Regions from separate parts of the Paenibacillus sp. FSL K6-4396 genome, predicted to be linked through region 1. Evidence: riboswitches for the same ligand, from Rfam matches in the RefSeq annotation. Region 1 holds a riboswitch; each other region holds the start of a gene.
The links. A riboswitch is a leader RNA that binds a small molecule or an ion and turns the genes downstream of it on or off. The one in region 1 is predicted to bind thiamine pyrophosphate.
Positions count from the first base shown of each region.

Region 2: it holds a riboswitch for thiamine pyrophosphate, as region 1 does, so the genes downstream of both, MHB85_RS17660 (thiamine phosphate synthase) here and MHB85_RS02300 (ABC transporter substrate-binding protein) in region 1, are expected to answer to the same signal.
Region 3: it holds a riboswitch for thiamine pyrophosphate, as region 1 does, so the genes downstream of both, thiC (phosphomethylpyrimidine synthase ThiC) here and MHB85_RS02300 (ABC transporter substrate-binding protein) in region 1, are expected to answer to the same signal.
Region 4: it holds a riboswitch for thiamine pyrophosphate, as region 1 does, so the genes downstream of both, tenA (thiaminase II) here and MHB85_RS02300 (ABC transporter substrate-binding protein) in region 1, are expected to answer to the same signal.

Region 1 covers NZ_JBBOCR010000001.1:476,769-480,404, forward strand. Annotated here, with positions in the region: gene MHB85_RS02290 (ABC transporter permease) at 1-332, opposite strand, end outside; gene MHB85_RS02295 (MTH1187 family thiamine-binding protein) at 332-622, opposite strand; gene MHB85_RS02300 (ABC transporter substrate-binding protein) at 847-1,887, opposite strand; TPP riboswitch at 2,095-2,207, opposite strand; gene MHB85_RS02305 (phospholipase D-like domain-containing protein) at 2,753-3,636, shown strand, end outside.
Region 2 covers NZ_JBBOCR010000001.1:4,083,748-4,087,383, forward strand. Annotated here, with positions in the region: gene thiO (glycine oxidase ThiO) at 1-1,164, opposite strand, end outside; gene MHB85_RS17660 (thiamine phosphate synthase) at 1,182-1,877, opposite strand; TPP riboswitch at 2,070-2,179, opposite strand; gene MHB85_RS17665 (ABC-F family ATP-binding cassette domain-containing protein) at 2,255-3,636, opposite strand, start outside.
Region 3 covers NZ_JBBOCR010000001.1:713,539-717,174, forward strand. Annotated here, with positions in the region: gene MHB85_RS03355 (IclR family transcriptional regulator) at 213-956, shown strand; TPP riboswitch at 1,105-1,218, shown strand; gene thiC (phosphomethylpyrimidine synthase ThiC) at 1,641-3,425, shown strand.
Region 4 covers NZ_JBBOCR010000001.1:3,692,206-3,695,841, forward strand. Annotated here, with positions in the region: gene MHB85_RS15965 (endo-1,4-beta-xylanase) at 1-892, shown strand, start outside; TPP riboswitch at 1,100-1,197, shown strand; gene tenA (thiaminase II) at 1,310-1,972, shown strand; gene MHB85_RS15975 (CD3324 family protein) at 2,305-2,571, shown strand; gene MHB85_RS15980 (nucleotidyltransferase domain-containing protein) at 2,728-3,636, shown strand, end outside.

The DNA.
Region 1 (3,636 bases):
AGGAGCGGCGCGAGCGCGATGGTCGGAATATTTTGACTAAGAATAAGTAATGGATACAGGGCTGACTTGAGAAAAGGAACCAAATGTAGCACCATCGCGATCAGTAATCCAACCGCTGTGCCGGCGGCGAATCCGATAAGCGTTAACTGAATGGTTGCGGAAGCGTGCATGCCAAGCCGATCAGCCTGGGATGCCGCTTCGCGGGCGATATCAGACGGTGCTGGCAGCATCCATTTTTCAATATGGAACAGGGAGACAGCTCCCTGCCATATCGCTATAAAGAGAATAACCGCCACGAAGGGCGGCCATACACTTTTGAAATAGGCATTCATTAGCGGTACTTCTCCGTCAGGGTATCCATGCTGAAGCCAGTAGGGCTATGGGCGATTTTGATCTGGGAGATGATGCTTGGGCTGCCAGCCTCGACGAGTACTTCGTGCATTTTGCGGACAATCTCCAGCAGTTCCTCCAGTTCCCCCTCCATCGTGGTGTCGAGCGGGTTCACCTGATATTTCAGGCCAGATTGCTGAATAACTTCAATGGCGCGATCTACATAAGGATAAGAGTTCTCGCCATTTGGCGTTTTTGGGATAACCTGAATGCTCAGTAATGTGCTTGCCATGAGAGATCACGGCTCCTTTCGTGATATATAAAATGAACTAATGACGGTTACACTTGCCACTTCGATGACAGAATAACCTTCCAATCGCTGTTATCCCCAGATTTTTTTGATTCCCTTTCTCTAAAGGGAAAATCCGGTGATAAAGGCGACCGCTTCGCTTTTTCACGTTATTTCTGTCCTCTCCGTCCTCGTGTAAATATTAAGTTCGTTTTATATGAGATATTTTATTGGGGTAAAAACGCGTTCGTATATGCTTTGCTCACGTCGACCTGTTCATCCAGCAGTTTTTTGCTAAACATCCAGTCGGTGTAGTTCTGCCACACTTCCTGTTTCTGTTCTCCCCAGCGCGGGGCGTCATCCGTGTACTTTGGACTAAGCCATTTCTGGCTTGCAAGTACCAAGTCCTTATCCAGATCCGGGACGGCCTTGATCAGAATATTCGCTGCGTCTTCGGGATGATCAATTGCGTATTGATATCCTTCTGAAGTGGCTTTCAGGAATGCTTTCACCAACTCAGGGTCGTTCTGAATCGTCTGCTCGTTTGTTACGAGGACAGGCGTGTAGTAATCCAATGCATCTGAATAATCCTTCACATACAACATGTCGATGGGTTCCCCGCGCAGTTCGGCTTCAATACCCGTCCAGGCGTAGAAAATCCATGCAAAATCAATGTCCCGTTTTACTGCGGTGAAAAAGTCGGCATCACCCATATTAATGTTTTTCACTTTCGATACATCGGCTCCGTCGCCTTCCATAATGGATTGCATCACGGCTTCTTCCACAGGCGAACCCCAACCGCCATAGGTTTTCCCTTCAAAATCTTTCGGTGACTTGATATTCCGATCCGCCGGAGCAGCGAACCCGGATGTATTATGCTGAATAACTGCTGCGATGGAGACGAGTGGAACACCTTGTGTACGGGCTTGAGTTACACTTTCCTGATAACTTACGCCAAAAGGCACTTCATTCGAGGCAACCATCGTATCTGCGCCGCCGGCACCTGGCTGGACAATCTCCACATTCAAGCCTTCGGCCTTATAAAAACCTTGATCTACAGCTGCATATAAGCCGGTATGATTCGTATTTGGTGTCCAGTCGAGTACGACTTTAATATCCTTGAGGGCTGCGTTGTCACCTTCGTTGCTGCTCTCCGTATTCGTGTTGCCGTTCTGTTCTGCCGGGGCAGCTTCTTTACCGCCACATGCGGCCACAGTCACCAGTAGTACACATAAGAGCAACAGTCCCATTGTTTTACGCCATTTCATCTGTGATTCTCTCCTTCGGTATGTCCGGCCGATTGGCACGGGGTACTCCTTGGCTTCATATCCAATCATCTTGCATAAATCGACAGATTTATACCAGTTGGATCTGGATGACTTATTTTTGTTTCGATAAATAAAACAAAAAAAGCGTCCCGTGATCCGGGACGCGTGCAGGCGTTAGAGAGGTGGCGTTCAGCCAGAGGGCTGTGCCATTTCGATATACTCCGATTCCTACGCTGGCATGATCCAGATCAGGTCTAAGGGTTAGTATCTTGGTGGGATACACTCTCAGCCGGCCAATTCCGACTCCCCTGGGAAACTATGAAGTTACGGGCATTACTAGGTGTAATTATAGGCCAGCGGGTGGAACGTGTCCAGTCAGGAACTGGATGGGGACAGATATGAACTTATCAAACAGGCCGTTATACAGATGTATATCAGCCTGTTTAGATGTGTTATTTTCAATAATTATCGTTGCGAATCATATAAGGAAATCTGGCTGAGTGTAAAAGCACCGGATAGTGGGTCATAGCCTAAGTGCTGAAGATCTGGAGGGCTTCCAACAAATACTTAGATCAAATCCGATGTTTGATATCTCGTCGCATAAGGGTTGCTTTCCCTATTTCAGTGATCAGCTTTTGAGCGTTTGGCCTTGAGCGGAGCAGCTTGATTCATTTAAACAACATAATTTAGATACAAAAGGAGATAGTACTGCTATACAAATAAATACTTTTACATACAAGTGGGGGAGTACTGAATGATCCTTAAAACCATAATCGCAATTATTTTGTCCTATAGTGTCTACGTTTTTTTCACGGCTTACCTTTTATTTTTGGTTCCGTCTCCATCGACTATTGAAAATACGGATATGCAAAAAACGTTAACAGAAGGAAGTACAACAGATCGCGTAATGCTCCTGGAGGACGGCTTTCAATCGGGTCAGGTGAGAATCCAGACCATTCGAGAGGCGAAAACAAGCATCGACCTGGCGTATTACTCCATCCAAAAAGGAAAAACATCTCAACTCTTTTTTGCTGCGTTATTCGATGCAGCTGATCGGGGTGTTCATGTTCGAATCATTTTAGACGGGATTTTTCACAGCATGCGCGGAGAGTTGCGTAATATTCCAGATGCCATTGCAGCTCACCCCAATGTGGAATTAAGATATTATGAACCACTCCACCTATTTATGCCATGGACATGGCATAACCGTATGCATGACAAGATCCTTCTTGTCGACAACACATATGGCATTATTGGCGGCCAAAATATTGGTGATAAATACATGGCATCGCAACCCCCAAAAGACTATGTATTCGATCGGGATGTCCTTGTTTACAATACAAACGATAATACGAACAGCACGGTTGTTGAAATGAAACAATATATAGATCAGTTATGGAACCATCCATTCACCAAACCAGAAAAACATGCAAAACGTCAGCATCATGCAAAGGGGCTAAAAGAGCTTTCTCAACTAGCTGAGTTATATCAAAAAGCTCAGGCTCAGAACGATCCTTTTGTTAAAGTGTTGCCAAAGGAATGGGTTCGAGGAGCGCTTCATTCCGACCACGTTGCTTTCATTCACAATCCAATTAAAAGGCTGTATAAAGACCCGATCATGTGGAGAACATTTGTTCATTTCGCCAATCAAGCAAAGTCGAAAGTGTACCTTCAGACGCCATATGCCATTCCTACCAAGAAAATGGAGAAAGCCGTACATCTGTCGATGAATCCAGAAACAGAATGGGT
Region 2 (3,636 bases), 3.6 Mb from region 1:
CACTCCCTTTCTGTTCAAACGCTCCGGACTCAGCGCCTCAATTCCGAGTTCTTCTGAGCTTTTGCCAGCGAGCAACTCAGCGATAAGCCTGCCTGTTATCGCACTAAGCAAGATACCGTTGCGGTAATGCCCAAAGGCGGCGAACAGCCCGGGTATACTCTTGCAAGAACCTATATAAGGCAATCCATCTGGAGTTGCCGGTCTTACGCCTGCCCACGCTCGTATAAATTGTGCTTCCTTCATCCCAGGCACCCAGTGGGTAGCCGCTGTTAGCAGCTTTTGAACACCCTGTACAGAAACGTTCAAATCCGTTCTGCCTGGCAGACTGGTTGCCCCAAGCCAAACTTCGCCATTGGCTTTGGGAACAATATAGATATCCTCTGCATACACCGTTCTGTCAGGTCTGTACCCTGCATGTTCATCTGAGAACTGAACGGCGGCTATTTCACCTTTCACCGACCACACAGGCAAGCTCAGATTTACATGTCTCATCAACTCTTCACTCTGTAATCCAGCCGCTATAATGACATGTTTGCATTTCATCTCACCGATCGATGTGGTGATCCCCTGCACGCCGTGTTCGTTTGCTTGCACACGTATATCCTGTATGTCCTCCATAACCCGTGCTCCCAATGCTTGAGCGGATTCGGCGTATGCCTTCGTTAGATGGATTGGGAGAATTTCACTCTCGTAAGGTCTGTAATAGGCTCCATACGTATCTCTGTTGAGCCATGATGCCTCCTGTTGCACAACGGAACGATCCCACCATACCTCATCAGTAGAAGCAGACAACGCAGACTTCCGATTGTCCTTATACCTACTTAATTCACTGTATGAACGAAAAGGAGTTAGGAATCCCTGGCGTTGCAGGCCAGTCTCTACCTCACTGAGTGTAGCCATTAGCACCTGTTGTTCGATAAGTAACTGTCTACTCTGCCTGGCGAGCTTAGCCATCAAAGGATGAGCAAAATCCTCACTATCTGCCGCCAGCATTCCAGCCGCCGCGCAAGAAGTGCCTCCTGCAATCGCCGAACGCTCCAGCAACAGCACATCCTGTCCACGGGAAGCAAGCTCATATGCGATGGCACATCCAACAACGCCTCCGCCTACAATAATCGTTTCTGCATGAATCTTATCCGGTCTATCAGTAATGATCTTTTTCATCCTCTCATCTCCTTGATTCAGCGGCTCAGACCTTCTGTAGCAACGATACCCTGCCTTAATAATGCAGCCGCCCGATCCGGGGAAACGCTCGCCCATACATTCGAGATCACAGCAACTCCCTGTGCGCCTGCAGAGCGAATAGCGTGAATGTTTCCCGGTTTGATGCCCCCAATCCCCATGACAGGAATGGAGACACCAGAGCACACTTCAGCCAGAGCATATAATCCTCTTGGTTCAAGATCAGGCTTACTGTTGGTTGAGTAGACATGCCCGAAGAAAAGGTAATCGGCTCCCCGTTCTTCAGCGATTTTTGCCTCATCGATTGAATGAACAGATACACCCAGACGAATTCGCTGGACATTGCTTATAACAGCAGGGTTGTAGTTACGTATAGCCTCTTGCCCCCAATGTACACCGCCATAGATGTCATTCTGTGGTGGCAGTTCTGAACCATTGATAACGATGCGACAAGATGGAACGCCAACACCACGCAGACTTTCAGCCCAACCGATCTTTTGTTGCCATGAGAGTTGTTTCTCTCGTATATGGATGTAGTCCACCCATGGCCAAACGTCCTTTGCAGCTTTTACAAAAGATGCTTGATTCCCTACACCCGTAGATACAACATGCAGTTCAAATGATCCGTGTACACGTTCATGAGAAATTACCGTACTGTTCATCTCCTTCCAGGCGTGAATGCTATGAAAACACAAAAAAGCCACTCCCGTAGGGGAGTGGCTGCGTGTTAATTATAGGACCAGATGACTGACTGAAGCATACAGTTCATTTCGTGTAATAAAGCTATAGACCTTATAGCCTTAACGTTATACACGCAACTGCATGTTTCAATTCGTTAAGCAGACGGTTGAAATCCTTTCGAATTGCCGTTGCTCACGTCATTCACTGAAACGCGCTCGCCACTTCCCTACGCTGGTATGATCCAGATCAGGTGCAAAGGGTCCGGAATCGCATTCTTCCATCTCAGCCGCATCGTGCGGCCCCCCTAGTGTTCATATGAAGTTGTAGCCTATGTTACCATAGACGGATTTTTTTGTCACCGTCATTTCTGTTAAACATGGTCTTGAATCTTCTAGTTTTTCTCAGACCATTCTTCGACATTCCATGTTTTGGTAACCCAACCCTCGTAGAAATCAGGTTCATGAGATACAAGTAACACCGTTCCCTTGAATTCTTGCAAAGCACGCTGCAACTCCGCTTTGGCTGTGACATCGAGATGGTTTGTCGGCTCATCGAATAAAATCCAGTTGCTTTCACGCATCAAAAGTTTGCATAAACGAACCTTGGCTTGTTCTCCACCACTCAGCATGTTAAGCGGACGGGTAATGTGCTCATTTTTCAACCCACAGCGAGCGAGATGACCCCGGACCTCATTCTGGGTCAAATGTGAAAACTCATTCCAGACGTCCTCGATAGGCGTGATATTTCCAGCACGAACTTCCTGCTCAAAATAGGCCGTTTCGAGATAATCTCCCAAAAAGGTCTTTCCACTGAGTGGAGATATTTTACCCAGAATTGTTTTCAGCAGTGTCGATTTACCCACACCATTACAACCTACGATGGCAATTTTCTCACCACGTTCAATTGTCATCGTCATTTTGGGCAGCAAAGGATACGTATATCCAATTTCAAAATCAATGCCCTCAAAGACCGTTTTGCTGCTCGCGCGGGCATCCTTGAATTTGAACGTTGGTTTAGCTGCTTCATCCGGACGATCAATACGTTCAATTCTGTCCAGCTGTTTCTCCCGGCTCTTCGCTCGACCTGAAGTTGAAGCACGTGCCTTGTTCCGCTGAATGAAATCTTCCTGTTTCTTGATGTACTCTTGCTGCTTCTCGTATGCATCAATATGCTGGGCTTTATTCATATCAGCCATCTCGAGGAACTTGTTATAGTTCGCTGCATATCTCGTTAATTTGGCAAATTCCAAATGATAAATGACATTTACGACTTCATTCATGAATTCCGTGTCATGGGAGATTAAGAGGAACGCGTGCGGGTAGTCCTTCAGGTAACGTGACAACCATTCAATGTGTTCTACATCCAGATAGTTGGTCGGCTCATCCAGCAAAAGCGCTGTAGGTTTCTCGAGCAAAAGCTTGGCAAGAAGCACCTTGGTACGTTGTCCACCACTTAGAGCTGCGACATCTCGATCAAGACCAATTGCGGACAAACCAAGACCATTGGCCATCTCTTCCACTTTTACGTCAATCAGATAAAAGTCGCCCTGTTCCAGTTGTTCCTGAATATCGCCCATCTCTTCCAGCAACTGCTCCAGCTTATCTGGATCTGCATCTGCCATCTGGTCCGTAATATTCATCATTTCTTTTTCCAATTCAAGCAACGGAAGGAATGCATCCTTAAGGACGTCACGAATGGTTTTGCCTGGCGTAAGCTTCGTGTGCTGATCCAGATATCCATAACGGACCTTAGGTGTCCATTCCACTTTTCCAC
Region 3 (3,636 bases), 240 kb from region 1:
CATTTGTTACGCAATTGTTATATAGTTCTTAAGATATATGGGTAACATTACCTTAGTGTGTAAATTACAGGGGATTAAGTCTTATAAAAAGGAAAAATTTACACGTTGGCCTATTTTAATTTTGGCTCTTTTTGGTTTACAGATGAGACCGTTTCTCATATAATTTATGTAACCAAGTTTCATGTGATGAAACATGAGGAGGGCATTATGCCATGGAAGATCGCAAGTTAACCGTCCGGGCTGTGGAACGGGCGCTGGATATATTATTATGTTTTACCACACGCAGTGATCTGGGACTCACCGAAATTGCCAGCCAGATTGGCCTGCACAAAAGTACAGTGCACCGTTTGATGGCTACGCTGGAGGATCGAGGGTTCGTGATCCGCGATGCAGCAACAGAGAAGTACCGACTTGGCATCCGAATCTGGGAGCTGTCAGCTCATATGTCCCGCAGTGATGATCCCGCTATTCTGCTGCTGCCTGCGATGGAGCGACTGAGAGATCGATTGGGGGAGACGGTAAGTCTGTACTTGCGTGATGGGAGTGAAAGGATACGGATTCAAGCTGTGCAAAGTGATCAGGCGATCCGCCGAGTCGCTCCAGTGGGTGTTAGACTCCCGCTGTCTGTGGGCGCTTCCAGCAAAGTTTTGATGGCGTTTGCCACGGACGAGGATCGTGAAGAACTGATGAACGGGCCGGAATGGCCGGTGTTTATTGATCCCGCGGTGTATTTGGCGCAAATGGGAGATATCCGGGATAACGGATATGCGACGAGTTATGAGGAGCGTGAGCCGGGAGCTGCCGCGGTATCTGTACCGATTATGGATCGCCGAGGCAATATTGCAGCTGCTCTCTCGGTCTCAGGGCCTGTCAGCCGACTTTCGCAGGAGACATTGCATGAATACGCACCTGTGTTGAAGGATGCTGCTACGCAGATGGGGCTCATGTTATCCTGATGCTGATGTAAGTTTTTTTCCAAATTGAGTTGGTGTTCTGGAATATAAAGGTTGTTTTTGTGTTCCGGTTGCGCTACTCTGTAATGGACGGCCCATCGGGGTCAGCTTCATTGAATATGAACGGCGGCATGTGTGTGCCGCAACTTGTTAACGTTACTGGGGGAGTCCGAACTGTCCGGACTGAGACGGAATCGCATGAGATTCCGGACCCTTTGCACCTGATCTGGATCATACCAGCGTAGGGAAGTAATCGGCGATATGACCACAACCACCACATGATGTGACCCTTGTAGGGCTCCGTTTAGGAGCCGCATGAAGGTGCATTATTGGTGATGGACATAAAAGTCGGTTCCTTCGGGGACCGGCTTTTTTATATACAGTGAACGGGCGATATAGCACGTACTCCATCGACTTCTTTTTCAATAACCTGCGAAAGTGGGCTTGGATGATGAGAGAGAAGTCACCATAGATCCATGATCTGTGGTAACCTCCGTTCTGTTGTTAACTGTACATGAATAATGTCTCCCTCTGGTCTGGTGTATGATCGCTCTTTCTTCTCTGCGCTCTGTATGATTTGGGACAGGTACGTAAGCGAGCTAATGACGATACCAACCAAACAAGCGATGAACACTGAGGAGGAGACAATCGAACATGAGTACAGGAAATCAAACGGGACAACAAGCGATGGAACAGGAACATAACGGTCAGCAGGTGGAAAAAGAAACAGGAGCGGCCGGACGGGTTCAGCCCTTTCCGGGCAGCCGCAAAGTCTACATTCAGGGCTCACGGTCGGACATTGCTGTACCGGAGCGTGAGATAGCCCTTCATGACACGAATACTCCCCAAGGGGTGGAGCATAACGAACCGCTGCGTGTCTACGATACGAGCGGCCCCATGACCGATCCCGCATTTCATGCGGATATCCGTGCAGGTCTGCCAGCCCTGCGCACCCGTTGGATCACAGAGCGCGGCGATGTTGAAGCTTATCGGGGCCGTACGGTTAAACCGGAGGATAACGGACTGAAGCCCGGAGGGAAGAGAGCCGGCGCCGAAGAGTACCCCGGATTACGTGGCAAACCGCTGCGGGCACAGCCAGGACGCTGTGTGACCCAGATGCACTACGCGAGACAGGGAGTCATTACGGCAGAGATGGAATTCGCCGCCATTCGTGAGGGCGTGGAACCGGAATTTGTACGTCAGGAGCTGGCGAGTGGACGGGCCATTCTGCCATCCAACATCAATCACCCGGAGAGTGAGCCGATGTTGATCGGTCGTCATTTTCACGTGAAGATCAATGCCAACATAGGGAACTCTGCCGTATCCTCTTCCATCGAGGAAGAGGTGGAGAAGATGACTTGGGCAGTACGCTGGGGATCGGATACCGTGATGGATCTGTCCACAGGCAAAAACATTCATACGACCCGGGAATGGATCATTCGTAATTCTCCTGTGCCGATTGGTACGGTACCGCTGTATCAAGCGCTGGAGAAGGTGAATGGCGAAGCGGAGGCGCTGACCTGGGAGTTGTACCGTGACACACTCATAGAGCAGGCAGAGCAAGGCGTGGACTACTTTACGATTCATGCAGGTGTACTGCTGCGTTATATCCCGATGACGGCCAAACGGATGACAGGCATTGTGTCCCGGGGCGGGTCCATTATGGCAGCATGGTGTCTGGCGCATCATCAGGAGAATTTTTTGTACACTCATTTTGAAGAAATCTGCGAGATTATGAAAAGGTATGATGTGGCGTTTTCGCTGGGAGATGGACTTCGTCCAGGCAGTATCTACGATGCCAATGACGAAGCTCAGATGGCAGAACTGGCTACGCTCGGGGAACTGACGCAGATCGCATGGAAGCATGATGTGCAGGTGATGATCGAAGGCCCGGGTCATGTGCCGATGCACAAGATCAAAGAGAATGTGGACTTGCAGATGGAGATATGTAAAGAAGCACCGTTCTACACACTTGGGCCGCTAACAACTGACATTGCGCCAGGATATGATCACATCACGTCTGCCATTGGGGCAGCCATGATTGGCTGGTTTGGCACGTCGATGCTCTGTTATGTTACGCCAAAAGAACATTTGGGCCTGCCCAACAAGGATGATGTGCGCGAAGGGGTTATTGCCTACAAGATCGCAGCTCATGCCGCCGATCTGGCGAAAGGCCATCCACGTGCTCAACGCCGCGATGACGCATTGTCCAAAGCGCGGTTCGAGTTCCGTTGGCGTGACCAGTTCAACCTGTCACTGGACCCTGAACGTGCGCTGTCCTACCATGATGAGACGCTGCCAGCAGAAGGGGCCAAAGAAGCTCATTTCTGCTCCATGTGCGGACCGAAGTTCTGTAGCATGCGCATTACGCAGGACATTCGTGCCTTTGCCGCAGACAAAGGATTGTCCGATAATGAGGCTGTAGAAGCGGGCATGCAAGAAAAGGCCGAGGAATATCGGACACGCTCCTAGGCGTCGGTACAGCGCAAGCTGGGCAGTCTGAAATAGAGATAAAGCCGTTTCTCTCTGTCATTGCAGAGAAGAACGGCTTTTTTGGTGCTATGTCATGTATGTATTCTTAACTTACTCAGCCTTTATCAGAATTAGCTTTGTGACTGCATGTGGCCCATATCTTATACAGAATTCCTGCGATAACGAATAAAAGAGCATCACTGAGTCTTGG
Region 4 (3,636 bases), 3.2 Mb from region 1:
TCTCAATAATGGCAAGACCACCTCATATGAAGCAGATGACCGACACGTAATCATTAAGCGGTCGGGTAAAGCTGAGGGCACGGAGCAACGTTCATATCGTGTACGTGAGACAAAAGCCGGATATCAGGTTGAATTGTCCATTCCATGGGGTGGTATCCAAGTCGGATCAGAATATGAAGCCGGCTTGGATATCCGTGTGACTGATGGCGGTGCAAGTGGGACACAACCTTATAATCCACTGTACTGGAATGATCGAACACAATCACAGGAGCAAGATACAAGCAAATACGGCGTGATTCAACTTGCTCCTATGCCCAAATCAGCACAAGCTGTGCAAGGGATTGTTCAGATTGATGGGAAGAAAGACGCCCTATGGAATAAGGCTGTACCATTTGAAGTAAAACGGTTGAACCAGAGCGAAGGTGCAGAGGCAGTGGCTCGCGCAATGTGGTCAGGTGAGTATCTATACCTGCTGATCGACGTCACTGATCCAAACATCATTACAGACAGCATTAACCCATGGGATCAGGATTCGGTTGAGATTTTCCTGGACGAGAATCACCAGCGCACACCGTATTTTCAATATGATGATGCCCAGTTCAGAATCAGTGCAGACAATGTGGGAACCTTTGCAGGGGGGGCCTCACCCGGACGCCTTGTAAGTGCTGTGAAGAAAACAAATCAAGGATATCTCGTAGAAGCCAGAATCCAATTACATTCACTGACACCCAAAGCAGGAAATGTTCTCGGTTTCGAGCTTCAAATTAATGACAACCAGGGCGGAGGTAAGCAGAACGTAGCCAAGTGGAATGATATGACCAATGAGAGCTGGAGAAACACTTCCCAGTACGGAATAATCACTTTTGTTGGAAAGAACAAACTCGGGCATTAAACCATCGGCAGTAATCGCAAGAATAGAAACCATCATAACAGTGGCTAAAACTCAACCATTGTTGTGATGGTTTTCATCGTTTACATAAGTCACCGAAGGGTGATAAGGGGCGATACAATCTGCCTTGACTATATTTAACAGCCCTTGATATACTAAATGGATGTTATTTTCTCTTTTATGGGGATAAGAAAGTTATCAACTACATACAACCGTTTGCGAGGGAGCCTTAACCGGCTGAGAGGGTGTTAAACCGACCTTACCTGATTTGGATAATGCCAACGTAGGGATGCAACGATGAAACGCTGACTTGGGTAGCTCATGCGAACCCCCTTGTTTTAGTGTATTTGTCTGCGAAACATCCATAGGATGTTTCGTTTTTTTGTTTTTAAATACGTACATTATGAATTGGAGGAACATATGTTGACTATTTCAGAGAGACTGTATCAGGCAGCACAGCCCGTGTGGAAGGAATGTCTCGAGCATCCCTTTGTTAAAGGAATCGGAGATGGTTCCTTACCGGTCGAACAATTTCGTTATTATTTGCTGCAAGACTACTTGTACCTGTATGATTATGCCCGTGTATTTGCACTAGGTATCGTCAAGTCGCACGATCCCAAATTGATGCAGTTTTTTAGTAAAAACGTAGATAACATCTTGAATGGCGAAATGAAAATTCATCGTTCTTATATGGAGCGATTAGGAATTACAGAGGATCATGTTTTTCAGGTAAAACCTGCACTGAAAAATGCAGCTTACACTAACTATATGCTCTCTGTTTCCCATGCGGGTGGCATAGCAGAAGTACTTGTATCCATTCTGGCCTGCTCATGGAGTTATGCAGAGATTGGTCAAGTCCTTGCTCAAAAACCAGGTGCAGCTGAGCATCCTTTTTACGGAGAGTGGATCACAGGATATGCTTCCTCTGAATACAACAACAGCAATCAATCCCTTGTGACGTTAACGGATAAACTATTAGAAGGCTGTAGCGAGGGAACGTACCAACGGATGGAGGATATTTTCGTGATGTGCAGTCGTTTTGAGCTTGATTTTTGGGAGATGTCATGGGGGCTGGAGCCTTGAGTTCAATGTTAGTTAATTCAATTAGAGAGCAGCTAATCAAGATGAGTACAGCGAATAATCAGAACGTGTCAGCCCAAAAAGAGATGATTAAACATTTCAACAACAAGCCCTGATATAATAAGCAAATAGCAACTATCTATTTTCTATGGAGGTGAGGCTATTGAAAACAATCGGGGTAGGGTTCTTACATGCACGGCTCTATGCAAAGCCAGTGAAGGATATGGCAATGCTTTGCATAGAGCCCGGGAATAATCACATTGCCAACGACGAATCGTAATATTCTACTAACTGGCTTTGCACCTTATTGATCTATTAAATAAGGAGTGAGGCCCATGAAATATTCAAAAGCCGAGTCTATTTTTCCGGAAGAATTGTTACGGATCATTCAAGAATACGTTCAAGGGGAATTGGTTTATATCCCAAAACCCAAAGAGGCGCACCTAAAATGGGGCGAGAAAACAGAGAGCAAGAGTAGGGTCTCTGCTCGAAACGCTGAGATTAAATCCTTATTCTGCAATGGAGTCAGGATAGAGGAGTTGGCGGGTCGGTATTTCTTGTCCTGCGAAAGCATAAAGAAAATAGTCTATACAAAGAACTAATGAAATCCGCTAACTCGTCATTTCGACGGTTTAGCGGATTTTGTGCAAAGATGACTTAAATCAACTTATACATAGTAACCGCACCTCTAAATCGATAGACTCAAGTTAAGGTTGTTGTGATGAAGGACGGCCGGATCATACAAAGAGGTGTAACGAATGAACGAAATCATAAAGAAGAAGCTGCTGGACAAAAATGAACTGCTCATTAACATGGTGATTGAACGCGTAAAAAGAGATTTTCTAGAGGATATCGCCATTATTGGGCTTACTGGTTCATTTAGCACCGGTGACTTTCACGAGAAGAGCGATCTTGATTTAGTTATCATAAATAATACAGAAAAGGGATGGGAAATATCCGATTGCTTCATCTTGGATGACGTTGGATATGATATCTATTGCACGCCATGGGATTCAAGAATACAAGAGCAATCCACCTTGGAGAGTTCCAACGTATCCAGCCTAACCGACCTAAAAATACTCTACTATGCAACGCCTGAGGATTTGGAAAAATTGAACGACTTCCGGCAAAAAGCTCTTGATGCACTTGCGAATCCGATAGGAGAAGCGTGTCTTAATCGGGCAAATAAATGGATCGATCTGGCTAAGCAAGCATACAGCAATACGATGCTTGGTGAAGATATCGGTTCAGTGCGATATGCATCTGCTGGGGTTCTGTACAATCTAGTCAATGCCTTGGTGAGTATGAATAACACGTGCATTAAACGAGGGATCAAGCGATATTTGGAAGAGATACGTTCGTTTCGTTATGTTCCGGATGATCTCGAATCCTTATGCATGTCAATCATCGAAGCTCATACCATTGAAGATATTCGAAAAACATCTTTTAATATGTTGAATAGCGTTACGAGGTTACATAGCACGATGTGTGATAACTTCATTGTTAAACCGGTTCCGACCTTTGATAATCTTGGAGGAACATACGAAGAACTGTGGTGCAACTACCGCAATAAAATTTTGAACAGTGTTACAACGAACGATGCTTCCTACGTCTTTCTTTCGGCCTTTGGAGCACATGAGTATCTTGATGAAATGGCCACGGAGAAA